Regions from separate parts of the Proteus columbae genome, predicted to be linked through region 3. Evidence: predicted binding sites of a transcription regulator. Region 3 holds the regulator's gene; each other region holds the start of a gene.

Region 1 (4,266 bases), 660 kb from region 3:
ACTGGGTGATAAACGTGGGGATTTTAATGTTCAACTTGTTCATGAATGGCTAAGTAAATTGGTATCTGAGCCAATAGCAGTTCGCGATGATGCTGAAAAATGGTATCTTTTTGGGCACTGTACAGAAGTGACGGCACTACCACAAAGTATGAAACAGTGGCAGGTTATTTTCCAACGTTATGGGCAGCAACTCGAATTTGTGAGCACTGGATGTTGTGGAATGGCAGGTACTTATGGACATGAACTAAATAATTATGAAAACTCGTTGGGCATTTATCAACTCTCATGGGGTAATGCATTAAAAACGTTACCAACAATGCGTTGTTTAAGCACCGGTTACTCTTGTCGTAGTCAAGTGAAACGTATTGATAATATTGAGCTAAAACACCCACTACAGGCACTTTTGGAGATTATGCCATGATATGGAAACGTGAAACGACACTTGAGCATCTTAATCATATTGGGCAAAATAATATGATGAGTCATCTAGGTATTGAATTGACCTGCCTTGGTGATGATTATCTTGAAGGAACAATGCCGGTTGATCATCGTACTAAGCAGCCTTTGGGGCTTTTGCATGGTGGTGCTTCTGTTGTTTTAGCTGAAACATTGGGCTCTGTTGCGGGTTATCTTTGTACTGAAGGCGAACAGAAAATTGTGGGTTTAGAAATTAACGCTAACCACATTCGTTCTGCTAGAGACGGTAAGGTAAGAGGTGTATGCAAACCTATTCATTTAGGGCGCTCACACCAAGTTTGGTCAATAGAAATATTTGATGATGAAGGTCGTCAAGTGTGTATTTCTAGATTAACAACATCTGTTATTTCTTAAAGAATAAAAAAGACATATGCACAAAGTGAAATACTCGCTTTGTGCGTTTTTTTATGTTTATAGATAATGTCAAAAAGAATAAAAATAGAGAGAGAAAATAGAATTATTTCTTTATTTAGATTTTATTTTTAATGATAATCATTATCTTCATAATAAAAGATAAGACGATCAATAATGTTAACTATTTATAAATTCAACACTACAGTATTATTAATTGCAGGTTTATTAATCAGCGGATGCGATAATAATTCTACCTCTGAAACGAGTAATGATATAAGTAATATTCCAGTACAAACTGTTTCTGGCTTTAATATGGCTTATCCCACTTCATTTACAATGAGCAGAGAAGATACTGAAAATTATTTTAAATCATTACCAGATAATATTCAGGACGTCACAACAGAAATGATGGTTTATAAATCAGAGCCTATTTGTGATTTGACAGAAGTTCGTCTGGTTTATTTTAAAATGATTGATGCAATGAGTTACGATGTGGATGCGGGAGCACAAGGCATAGTTGATAATATTGCGGTAATAGATGGTATGAATGAAATATCCACATTGATAAAACCATTAACTATCCCAAATGTGGAAAGCCGACATGTCTTTTTTGAAGGGAAATACGCAAAAGAGAATGTGAGCTATGAAGGTGTTTTAGCGGCTGATCTTAAAACGAACCGAGTATGGCAACTACAATTGATTAGCAACTTCAATAGCCAATCGAACAAACAAAAAAACAGTCAAATCCTTGAATGTACAAACAAATATATTCAAACCATCACTATCAGTAAATAAGTTCAAAGAGCACACAATCCAATAAGAGGTCATCGCATAAGTGGTGCTATCTTATCCTTCATAATAAGCATAAAAGTGAATGTAAACAGAGCTAATAGGCTGTAATGTAAAAATACATTTTTATGCTTTTTTCTCTAAATTTCAGTGATAACATATAAAGTGTATTTATATTGCAACTTATGTGCGTATTGTGCGAAATATAAGAAAAATTAAAAGTTTTATTTTTTGTAATGAAAGAGCGGAAAAGTGTTATATTACATTGCGTTAACATTAATTGTTAACAAGGTAACCCTAAAAATAGAACAAAAAATACACATTTATAGAATATCCTTTCAAAAGACATGGTTGAAGTGATAAGGGTTATCATTACCATTAGTGTCAGGAAAGATATCAATCTCCTTTCGAAATGAGGTCAGAAATGACAAACAACGTTGAAACTTTTTCTCTTAATGACACAGCTTGGCAAGGCATTGTATTAACGGATAATGCAGCAAAGCATATCTGCCATTTAGTTGAGAAAAACCCAGAAAAACAAGGGCTTTCCTTAAGTATTAAACCCTCTGGTTGTACAGGGTATGGTTATGTTATTGAACTCGCTACTGCCCCAAATGATGATGATCTTGTTTATGAACATAATGGAGCAAAACTCTTTGTCTCATTAAAAGCAATGCCATTTATCGATGGGTTGGTTGTTGATTATGTTCGTGAAGGACTTAATCAAATGTTTAAATTTAATAATCCTAAAGCTCAAAACGTCTGCGGATGTGGTGAGAGCTTCGGGGTATAACATAGTGAAGTCAGATTATGTCTCAGAGCAATGTTGAAATTGGTGATGAAGTTCAGGGATGGCTAAGCGATCACCACTATAAAGAAGGTTTTTATACCGATATCTCAACCGATACCTTAGAAAAAGGATTAAACGAAGCGGTTGTACGTGCAATATCGGCAAAAAGAAACGAACCAGAGTGGATGCTGGAATTTCGTTTAGATGCTTATCGCCATTGGTTAGAAATGGAAGAGCCTCATTGGCTAAAAGCAGATTATCCATCGCTTAATTATCAAGATTATAGCTATTATTCAGCGCCATCTTGTAGTTCATGTTGTGCTAATGGCAGTTGTGCTGGTGGCTCGAATGAAGCTGTTATGAGTGATAAACAAGCCACGCAAGATTATTTAACCAAAGAAGTTGAAGATGCTTTTAACCAACTCGGTGTACCTGTAAGAGAAGGGCAAGCCGTTGCTGTTGATGCTATTTTTGATTCTGTTTCCGTTTCAACAACATATCGTGAAGAGCTTGCTGAACATGGCATTATTTTCTGTTCATTTAGCGAAGCTATTCAAGAATATCCTGATTTAGTGCGCCAATATTTAGGCACCGTTGTATCAAGCCATGATAACTACTTTGCTGCATTAAACGCTGCGGTCGCATCTGATGGTACTTTTGTCTATATTCCAAAAGGGGTTCGTTGCCCAATGGAATTATCGACTTATTTTCGTATTAATGCGGCTCAAACAGGTCAATTTGAACGAACTATTTTGGTTGCTGATGAAGGTAGTTACGTCAGTTATATCGAAGGTTGTTCAGCACCTGTTCGTGATAGCTATCAGCTTCATGCCGCTGTGGTTGAAGTTATTATCCATAAAGATGCCGAAGTAAAATACTCTACTGTGCAAAACTGGTTCTCTGGTGGCGATAGTGAAGGCGGCATTCTTAATTTTGTGACTAAACGTGCTATTTGCGAAGGCGAAAACGCCAAAATGTCATGGACGCAATCAGAAACCGGTTCTGCGATCACATGGAAATATCCAAGTGTGATTTTAAAAGGGGATAATTCAAGCGCTGAATTTTTCTCTGTTGCCTTAACCAATGGCAATCAACAAGCAGATACGGGCACTAAGATGATCCATATCGGCAAAAATACCAAATCAACCATTATCTCTAAAGGTATTTCTGCAGGTAAAAGCCAAAACAGTTACCGTGGACTCGTAAAAGTACTCCCTAGTGCGCAAAATGCCCGTAACTTTACCCAATGTGATTCCATGTTAATTGGTACGCAGTGCGGTGCGCATACTTTCCCTTATGTTGAAGTAATGAACAACTCAGCACAGCTTGAACACGAAGCGACAACGTCACGTATTGGTGAGGATCAGTTGTTCTATTGTCGTCAGCGTGGATTAAGCGAAGATGATGCAATCTCAATGATTGTAAACGGGTTTTGTAAAGATGTGTTCTCAGAATTACCGCTGGAATTTGCTGTGGAAGCACAAAAATTATTAGCAATCAGCTTAGAACATAGCGTCGGTTAACTATTAACCAAATTCTGAGTATAAAGATACCGAAGGCATATATTATGTTAGAGATTAAAAATTTACATGTCAGTGTTGAAGGCAACGAGATCCTAAAAGGATTAGATTTGCAGGTTCGTGCAGGTGAAGTTCACGCGATTATGGGGCCAAATGGCTCGGGTAAAAGTACCTTATCAGCAACACTTGCTGGTCGTGATGAATATGAAGTCGATGAAGGTTCAATCACCTTTAAAAATAAAGATTTATTGGAATTAGAACCAGAAGATCGCGCAGGTGAAGGCATCTTTATGGCATTTCAATATCCTGTTGAAATACCCGGTGTCAGCAATCAAT
Region 2 (4,266 bases), 1.7 Mb from region 3:
AGCCCTACCCGACGTGCTTATAAATCAATTTGGCAAACCTGATGCATTATTCGCCGCGGCACCTAAACAGAGTAAGTTAGGGAATTCATTGCGTTCACTCCAAACGATTTCACCTATCGCTATTAAAACCTCATTGCCTATTCATCTTCAATATCATGCTAAAGAGATAAAAGCATTACGTGAGGAACTGTTAAGTCAACAGTATGAAAATTCGGTTATTTTTATTGCATGGGAGCATGATAATTTAACCAAGGTTGCGCGAGATATTATGAAACAAGAGGGAGGCGATCCTAAATTAATTCCTAAATGGAAAAGTAGTGATTTTGATAGTATTTATATCTTAAAAATTATCCGAGAAGGGGATAAAAAAAGCGTCGTATTTGAACAAAGACAACAAGGGCTAGATGGCGTGTCAGAAGTTTGCCCTAATTAATGCGTATTTTATAACACTCTATTTTTATACACAGATTTAATGCTATTCGAAGCAATGCGGGAAATATATGCAAAATGAAGCTATACGCTCAGTAGAGCACGAGATCAAAGTACACCTTGTAAACTCATTTACTCGAAATAATAAAGGTGGCAATCCTGCTGGCGTGGTACTTAACCCTCCTCAATTAAGTGATGAGCAGAAAATTGCTATCGCGAAAGAAGTTGGGTTTTCTGAAACAGCTTTTGTTTATCAAGGTGAAGAGACTGATTTTAAAGTTGATTTTTTTACTCCTGAAGGAGAGGTCGATTTTTGTGGTCATGCGACATTAGCGGTATTTTTTACTTTATCTTCACTCAACTTATTGGCTTCTGGCCATTACACACAAAAAACGAAAGCAGGTATTTTAAGCGTCGCAATTGATGATGAAAATGTCGTTATGGAGCAAACACTGCCAGTTTCACGACAAGCTCCAAATATCGATGCAGTGGCTGCAGCACTGGGAATAAATTGCGAAACTATTTCAGAAACAGGCTTACCCATTGAGATATTTTCAACGGGACTACCTGATATTTTGATCCCTGTACAATTTGGGAAATTAGATACGCTAAAACCTAATTTTGAAGCAATTGCAAACTTAAGTCGTGAATTTAATACTATTGGTTTTCATGTTTTTGAGTTTAGCCAAGATAAAGAAATCACTGCTCATTGTCGTAACTTTGCGCCTTTATATGGCATCAATGAAGAGTCTGCAACAGGGAGTTCTAGTGGCGCTTTAGGCTGCTATCTTGTTAAGCATGTTTTCCCTCATCAAACACATTTTTTATTAGAGCAAGGGCGTGCAATGCAATGTTCCTCTCTTATTCACGTTATTATTGATTCAACAGAAAATACAATTAGTCGAGTTAGAGTGGGTGGAAAAGCGACAATGATAGGCACGAAGATTATTACTCTTTAGAGAAAATAAAAGATTTTTAATTTCGAAAACTTATTTAAAATTGAAATCCGATTTGATCCTAGCTATAAAATAAATCCAGTGTATCTATCCTAAAATAGGAAGAACCACTGGAAAATTATTTTTATAGTCGAGAATAAATATATAATTAATTAATTTTTATATAAAAACAATACATCCATTATTTCTTAATTTGTTTATTATTGATGGTTCTTTGGTGAAGTTGTTCCAACGTAAATCTAGTTTGGTGAGTTGTGTTAAATTAATCATACTAAATCAAACTCGTTTGGGGAAAAAATTGCCCGAGTATTACTTCCTGTGACATTAGCTTTAGATGTCGTTACATTACCTTTGCAGTACCTATTTTTCTGCCATAAAGAAATATCATTGTGGGTATTTTGATATTCAAACTGAATATGAGATCACATCACCGGGCTTTAGCACTAACCAATTTGGCCGATGTGACTACGGTATATGGATAAAAAAATTTCTACAGAACGGTGGAAATTACTTTGTATTAGCAATTCAAAATCGAAAACCAAGGAACAGTATGGGTAACAGTAAAAACAGGGGCTATGGGGGTATATATTGTTGATTACCAGTTCTCTCCTTTTCGCAAGTAATGAGATTGATGGTTTCAATGATGGTGATAGAGTGTTGTTCGATGATAAGCCCGTTTATCAGACATATCTTGACGTTTGTAATAGGCTTACCAGTGATTTTCATAAAACAACATAAACAGATAGTTAAAAGTAATGGCGATATATAATGGCTACGCCATATGAGGTGGAGTGAATTAGCTGATTTAATTATTAAAGGTATGGAAGAGGCAATTGAGGTTAAGACTGCAGCTTATGATTTTGTGTTTTTTTATTCTTAAAGAATGCATTTAAATTAATATATGTAAACATAAATATAATTAATTTGTTATTAATTAGATAAAACAACTAAATTTTCAATTGTATTACAATTCCTTTTATTGAATTGAATGATAATGATTATAATTATCATTCAATACCTTAATTAAGGAGTGTTTATGAAAAAAACGTTACTCTATCTAGTTGTTACCTCGATAGTTTTTTTTAATAATAAAGCTATATCTGAAGATGTTCTTTATGTGATTGAAAAAAAAGAAGAAAAAATTAATGAAAAAACATTAAATTCAGAACAATTGGAAAAAAATTTAATATTTAGCATGGAAGATATTGTTCGCCATCTTCCTGGTGTCGGTGTCTCATCCGAAGGACGTTTTGGTAATAATGGATATGCAATAAGAGGTGTTGATAAAGATCGTGTTGCTATACAGGTTGATGATATCCCTCAAGCAGAAACCTTCGATAATACCATTTATAAAGGTTATGGTTATTTTAATGGAAGTATGAATGATATCGAAACAGAACATTTAAAGTCTGTAATTATATCTAAGGGTGCTGATTCTATATTTTCAGGTAGTGGAGCATTAGGAGGGGCTGTAAAATACGTTACTAAAGATCCTGCTGATTTGATTAGTGAAGGTAATTGGGGATTTGTTTCTCGTAGTGTTTATACTTCTAAAAATAATGAAAAAATGCAAACGATAGGTATTGCAACTTCCCAACAAGATGTAGAAGGGATGCTCTTATATGTTTATCGTAATGGGCATGAAACTAATAATTATAAACATGAAAATGATATATTCGGTTCTGCTAGGGGAACACCAGATCCTCAAGAAAAAACGCGTCATTCTTTACTATCAAAAATTAATCTATTAGGTATTCAAAACCATAAAATAGGTGCTACTTTTGAATACAGTGAGGGTAAAACATATACAGATGAAAAATCTTGGTACTTATTTTCTTCCTATTATCGTACTGGTGATGATTTATCAAAAAGAATTAGATATACACTCTCTGATACGTGGACTCCAGAAAGATATATTGACAGTATGACGACAAGCTTTAATTGGCAAAAAATAGAACAAAAAGCATTTAGCTCTACGTTTGATGAACATTATAATGGTCATTATTATGATATTTTTGAAGAAAATAGTAGGAATATCATTCAATATGGTAGGTTTATTAATAATGAAATAGTATTAATGCCATTATCTTTATTTAATACAACGCACTCATTAGCACTACGAACTTCATATTCTACAAAAACAATTAACAATAAAAATATAGATACTAAATATCTAGGAAAGCCTAAAGTTCCTTATCAATCTAATTATAGCATCATCAGACCTGTATATACTCAAGATATTAGTATTGCTTTTGTTGATGAAATAAAAATGTTTGATGACAAATTAAATGTAGTTTTAGGCAGTAGATATGATAATGTTTCTCATCATACAGATAATGCTAAATTATCTTTAGCGAAAGATAGCGATCTCACTGATAATCATTATCAGGCTTTATCTTTGGCATTATCAACCAGTTATAACATAACACCAAATTATACTTTCCAATATAAAATTGGGCAGGGTTTTCGTATTCCAACAGCTCAAGAGCTTTATTTTGATTATGGAGGTAATGATGCTCGTAATCGCTTAGAGCCTAACCCTAATTTAAAGCAAGAAAAAGGATTAAGTAATGAAATATCATTAAGTTATAATAATGATAAATTATTTAATAAAGTAAATGTATATTATACTAAATACAATAACTTTATTGATCTTAAGCAGAGCGAAAAACAAGTTCCTAATCCGTGGTATGATCCTAATATGGGCGATAGTTATTGGAATAAGCCAACATTACCACAAAATCATCTTCAATATAGTAATGTTGCCTCAGCATACGTTTATGGTTTTGAGCTAACGAATGAAATTCGGCTTTCTAAAATATTCGGCTTAGATAATACATATATATTGCGTAATACATTTAATTATACACGCGGAAAAGAT
Region 3 (4,266 bases):
ATGGAATGCGGATATTATGTATACGGTTCAAGAAGGTCGCGCTAAAGGTACTCTCTTTAAGCTTCATTATACCCGTTACGATAACCACTCCGATATTCCAAGTTATGACGGTGGTTTTGGTAATATCTTCCAAGATGAAAAAGACGTTAAGTTTAACGTGATAATGCCATTCACTATTTTCTAATATCAGCATAAGGATAAAGTGTATTAATTGCACTTTATCCTGAATAAAACTAAAAAAGCTAAATACGATTACGATAAGTAAAAATAACTAGTAGAAAGATAGAGATGCATTAATTAAGAAGAACCTTACAAATAAGTCTCGTTAATAAAGTGAAGTTGTCAGCAACAGTAGTAAGAAGTAGAAGAGTCGAAGTAAAGAGTCGTTTTAAAATCGCAGTATGTAGTAAAAGTAATGTAGTAAAAGTAATGTAGTAAAAGTAATGAAGTAAAGTCGTCATGTCATGTCGTCTGAGATAAATGTGAGTGGGTTATGTTTATCTCTTGTGCTTCAGTTATTTCGCAGAATTTGCGTAAGGTATTTACCCTAAGTAAAGGCAGTCAGAGTGGGTATCGTAGTGGGGGGGAAATACCTTTATTTTTTCATTCCTTTCTTTTTTTTCGTCCTTTTCATCCTTGTACGTTTTTTTATTCTATGGCAGATTTCTTACCATTCATTTTATCTCACCTTATGTATTATTCCGCATTGAAGGCTGTTCGATAATGCGAGTTTTCAGGAAGAAGCATGTTAAAGCGATTGGATGATTTTTTATTAGAACCACCATTGAAGCCCTTTAAAGGTATAAAACGATTTATTGTTGAATTTCTTTTTTTTGGTGTGAAAGAGGCGCGTTCTTGTTTATTTGCGGGATTTTTCTTTTTTATTTTATTTGCAACGCCAAGTAAAGGTGTCTTTGGTATACCTCGTTATGATGTACTGCTTATTCTCGCTATCGCTTTTCAATTATGGATGGTGTGGGGAAAGCTAGAAACATGGGATGAATTAAAAGCGATTTGTTTTTTCCACATTGTTGGTTTTGTGATGGAGTTATTTAAAACATCAGCGGCAATTGGTTCATGGAAATACCCTGATTTTGCTTACACGAAATTGTGGGAAGTCCCATTATTTACAGGCTTTATGTATTCGGCTGTGGGGAGTTATTTAATTCAAGCATGGCGTTTTTTAAAGGTACGAATTGAACATTATCCACCTTATTGGCTGGCAACATTGGTTGCACTTGCGATTTATATTAATTTCTTTTCTCATCATTTTATTGGTGATTATCGTTGGTATTTAACGGCCTTTATTTTAGGTCTTTATGCTCGTAGTGTGGTTTATTTTACGCCTTATGATACAGAGCGAAAAATGCCCTTATTACTTGCTTTTATTCTGATTGGTTTCTTTATTTGGCTTGCTGAGAATTTTGGTACGTTCTTCGGTGTTTGGCAATATCCAAACCAAATTGGTGCTTGGTCTGCCGTGCATGCAGGGAAGTGGGGCTCTTGGTCACTGTTAGTTATTGTTACTTTTACGATAGTGGTGCATTTAAAACATATCAAACACAGTATTAGTGTGACGAAGTGAATTGATATAGCTTATGTTATCTTTAAGGTGACGTCATTACACGATAATATTGAGGTTCATAGCGGGAGCCAATAAAAAAGGAACTGTTCACAGTTCCTTTTTTTTACTGAGAGATTATCCAGAATGAATTATTTCTCATCATGTGCGTGGCTATCTTCTTTACAATTACCTTCAGCACAATGGCCATATAAATAAAGGCTATGATTGGAAAGTTTGATACCATGACGTTCAGCGATATTTCTTTGGCGTAATTCAATTGCATCGTCTGTAAACTCAATAACTTTGCCACAATCAAGACAAATTAAATGGTCATGATGGTGTTGTTGAGTTAATTCAAATACTGATTTACCACCTTCAAAATTATGTCGGGTAACAATACCAGCATCATCAAATTGGTTTAAGACGCGATACACTGTTGCCAGACCAATCTCTTCACCGATATCGATAAGTTTTTTGTAGAGATCTTCAGCACTGACATGATGGCACTCAGGATCCTGGAGCACTTCCAAGATCTTTAAGCGAGGAAGTGTAACTTTTAACCCAGCATTTTTTAACGCTTTATTATTGTCGGTCATGCGGATTTAATCCTGTTGCTAATGGTGAATTTAATTTTTGTGCTCACAAATGGGCTTTATTCATTAATACTCGGGTGAATAAATAACCTCATTGATTATAGGCATGATATTTAAAAATAAACACCCCACCTATCACACTATCTTAGCACACCATTGAATAATTATCATTCTCAATATTGAGTATTTATATTATCCCAAAATTTCGTCTAGGCTCATTTCTTCTTTGATTTGAGCAACCCAAGCGTCAACACGCTCTTCGGTTAATTCTGGTTGACGATCTTCATCAATCGCAAGGCCGATAAAATGATTATCATCTGCAAGCCCTTTAGAGGCTTCGAAATGATAACCTTCGGTTGGCCAATGTCCTACGATAACTGCACCACGAGGTTCAATAATATCGCGGATAGTACCCATTGCATCACAGAAATATTCTGCATAGTCTTCTTGGTCACCACAACCAAATAGTGCAACAAGCTTACCATTGAAATCAATATCTTCTAGTGTTGGGAAAAAATCATCCCAATCACATTGTGCTTCACCATAATACCAAGTAGGAATACCTAGTAACAGAATATCGAACGCTTCGATGTCTTCTTGACTGGATTTTGCAATATCATGAACTTCGGCATTATCAGCGCCCAGTCTTTCTTGAAGCATTTTGGCAATATTTTCAGTGTTGCCAGTATCACTGCCGAAGAATATTCCTATGATTGCCATAAAGTGAGATAACCTCTTTTATTCTAAATTCGTTATATTTCAAATTGTAGCGTTATTGACTACGTATATTTCCACAAGTCACATACTTCTTGTATGTTTCTAGTGATTCATTCACTTGTCACCTAGCTACACTTCAAAATATTTAGAGTATATTTGTCTGTGTTTGAACAATTACTAGTGAAAGATAAGCATTGTGTTTTCATAATAGAAAACTAAAAACGTATTTTGACGAAAATAGCAGGCTAATTCTGTCGAATTTGTGTGGTTTATCTGCTAACTATTCTTGTTTTGATGCATTTTTAAGGCGTTATTTTGCGCCAATTGCTCTAGTAATATTTCTTCAATAAGTTCACTACGACTGACGTTTCTTTCTGTCGCCAACTCATTGAGAGCATTTACAGCATCTTCATTTAATTTTAACTCAACTCGACGTAAACCATTAACTCTGTCACGTCTTAATTGATTGCGTTTATTAATTCTAAGCTGTTCATCCCGAGAAAGCGGGTTTGTTTTAGGTCGCCCAGGTCTGCGTTCATCTGCGAACAAATCCAGTGTGGTGCGATCAGTTTGTTCTTTTGCCATAAATTTTGCTGTGAAAGGGCGTATACCAATGACTCAATTGCGAAACGCCCAATAATACCCCACATAGTGATGTCTCGCCACTGCTTCCTGAGTTTAACTTATTGTGATTTGGTCTTTTTATCAACAGACGCTATTTTTAAGCACAATAATTATACATTCTACTAAATTATCATTTTTCAGTGACGTTATTTTAAGCTGTTAAGTTTATTAACTAAGCTTTCTCTAAAAAACGACGAATAGCCTTAATAACGGTATCTGGCTTTTCTGAATGTACCCAATGCCCTGTATTTGCGACAACAAAGGCGGTCGCGAGCGGAAATTGACGAGCGATGTTTTCACGATACTCATCTAAAATGTAAGGTGATAAACCGCCACGAATAAATAATACAGGATGATGCCAAGCCGGCACCTCTTGCCAGCCAATAATATCTGAATAAGCATTTTTTATTGCAGGTAAATTAAATAGCCACTCACCATTTTTGAATGATTTGAGTAAAAATTGGATCACACCTTCCTCTTTAATAAAAGGACGCATGATTTCCACAGCATCTTGACGACGTGTGACTTTAGCTTCTGTTACGGCTTCAAGCGCTGCAAAAATTTTGTCATGGCGGCGAACGTTATAAGTAACGGGTGACATATCAATCACAACAATATTTGCAATACGTTCGGGAGCTAATGCTGTCATCGCCATCGCAATTTTGCCTCCCATTGAGTGCCCAATAATAATGGCTTTTGAGATAGTTAAACTGTCAAGCAATGCGAGCACATCTTGCGCCATATCTTGATAATTCATACTTTCGCTAT

Evidence for each region. The regulator Fur, encoded in region 3, represses iron uptake genes when iron is present. The targets are predictions, from matches to a motif close to ATAATAATGAGAACNACTATCAA.
Region 1: a site for Fur is predicted at 1,977-1,999, ahead of sufA (Fe-S cluster assembly scaffold SufA). Genes of this name have one in related genera too.
Region 2: a site for Fur is predicted at 2,374-2,396, ahead of F1325_RS13200 (TonB-dependent hemoglobin/transferrin/lactoferrin family receptor). Genes of this name have one in related genera too.

The regions. Positions count from the first base shown of each region.
Region 1 covers NZ_CP043925.1:1,755,796-1,760,061, forward strand. Annotated here, with positions in the region: gene ydiJ (D-2-hydroxyglutarate dehydrogenase YdiJ) at 1-421, shown strand, start outside; gene menI (1,4-dihydroxy-2-naphthoyl-CoA hydrolase) at 418-831, shown strand; gene F1325_RS08500 (hypothetical protein) at 1,006-1,626, shown strand; gene sufA (Fe-S cluster assembly scaffold SufA) at 2,045-2,413, shown strand; gene sufB (Fe-S cluster assembly protein SufB) at 2,431-3,933, shown strand; gene sufC (Fe-S cluster assembly ATPase SufC) at 3,978-4,266, shown strand, end outside.
Region 2 covers NZ_CP043925.1:2,756,719-2,760,984, reverse strand. Annotated here, with positions in the region: gene F1325_RS13210 (histidine phosphatase family protein) at 1-433, shown strand, start outside; gene F1325_RS13205 (PhzF family phenazine biosynthesis protein) at 501-1,388, shown strand; partial or broken gene F1325_RS19405 (hypothetical protein) at 2,158-2,247, shown strand; gene F1325_RS13200 (TonB-dependent hemoglobin/transferrin/lactoferrin family receptor) at 2,422-4,266, shown strand, end outside.
Region 3 covers NZ_CP043925.1:1,099,273-1,103,538, forward strand. Annotated here, with positions in the region: gene chiP (chitoporin ChiP) at 1-184, shown strand, start outside; gene F1325_RS05100 (DUF817 domain-containing protein) at 746-1,585, shown strand; gene fur (ferric iron uptake transcriptional regulator) at 1,714-2,160, opposite strand; gene fldA (flavodoxin FldA) at 2,350-2,877, opposite strand; gene ybfE (LexA regulated protein) at 3,151-3,459, opposite strand; gene ybfF (esterase) at 3,671-4,266, opposite strand, start outside.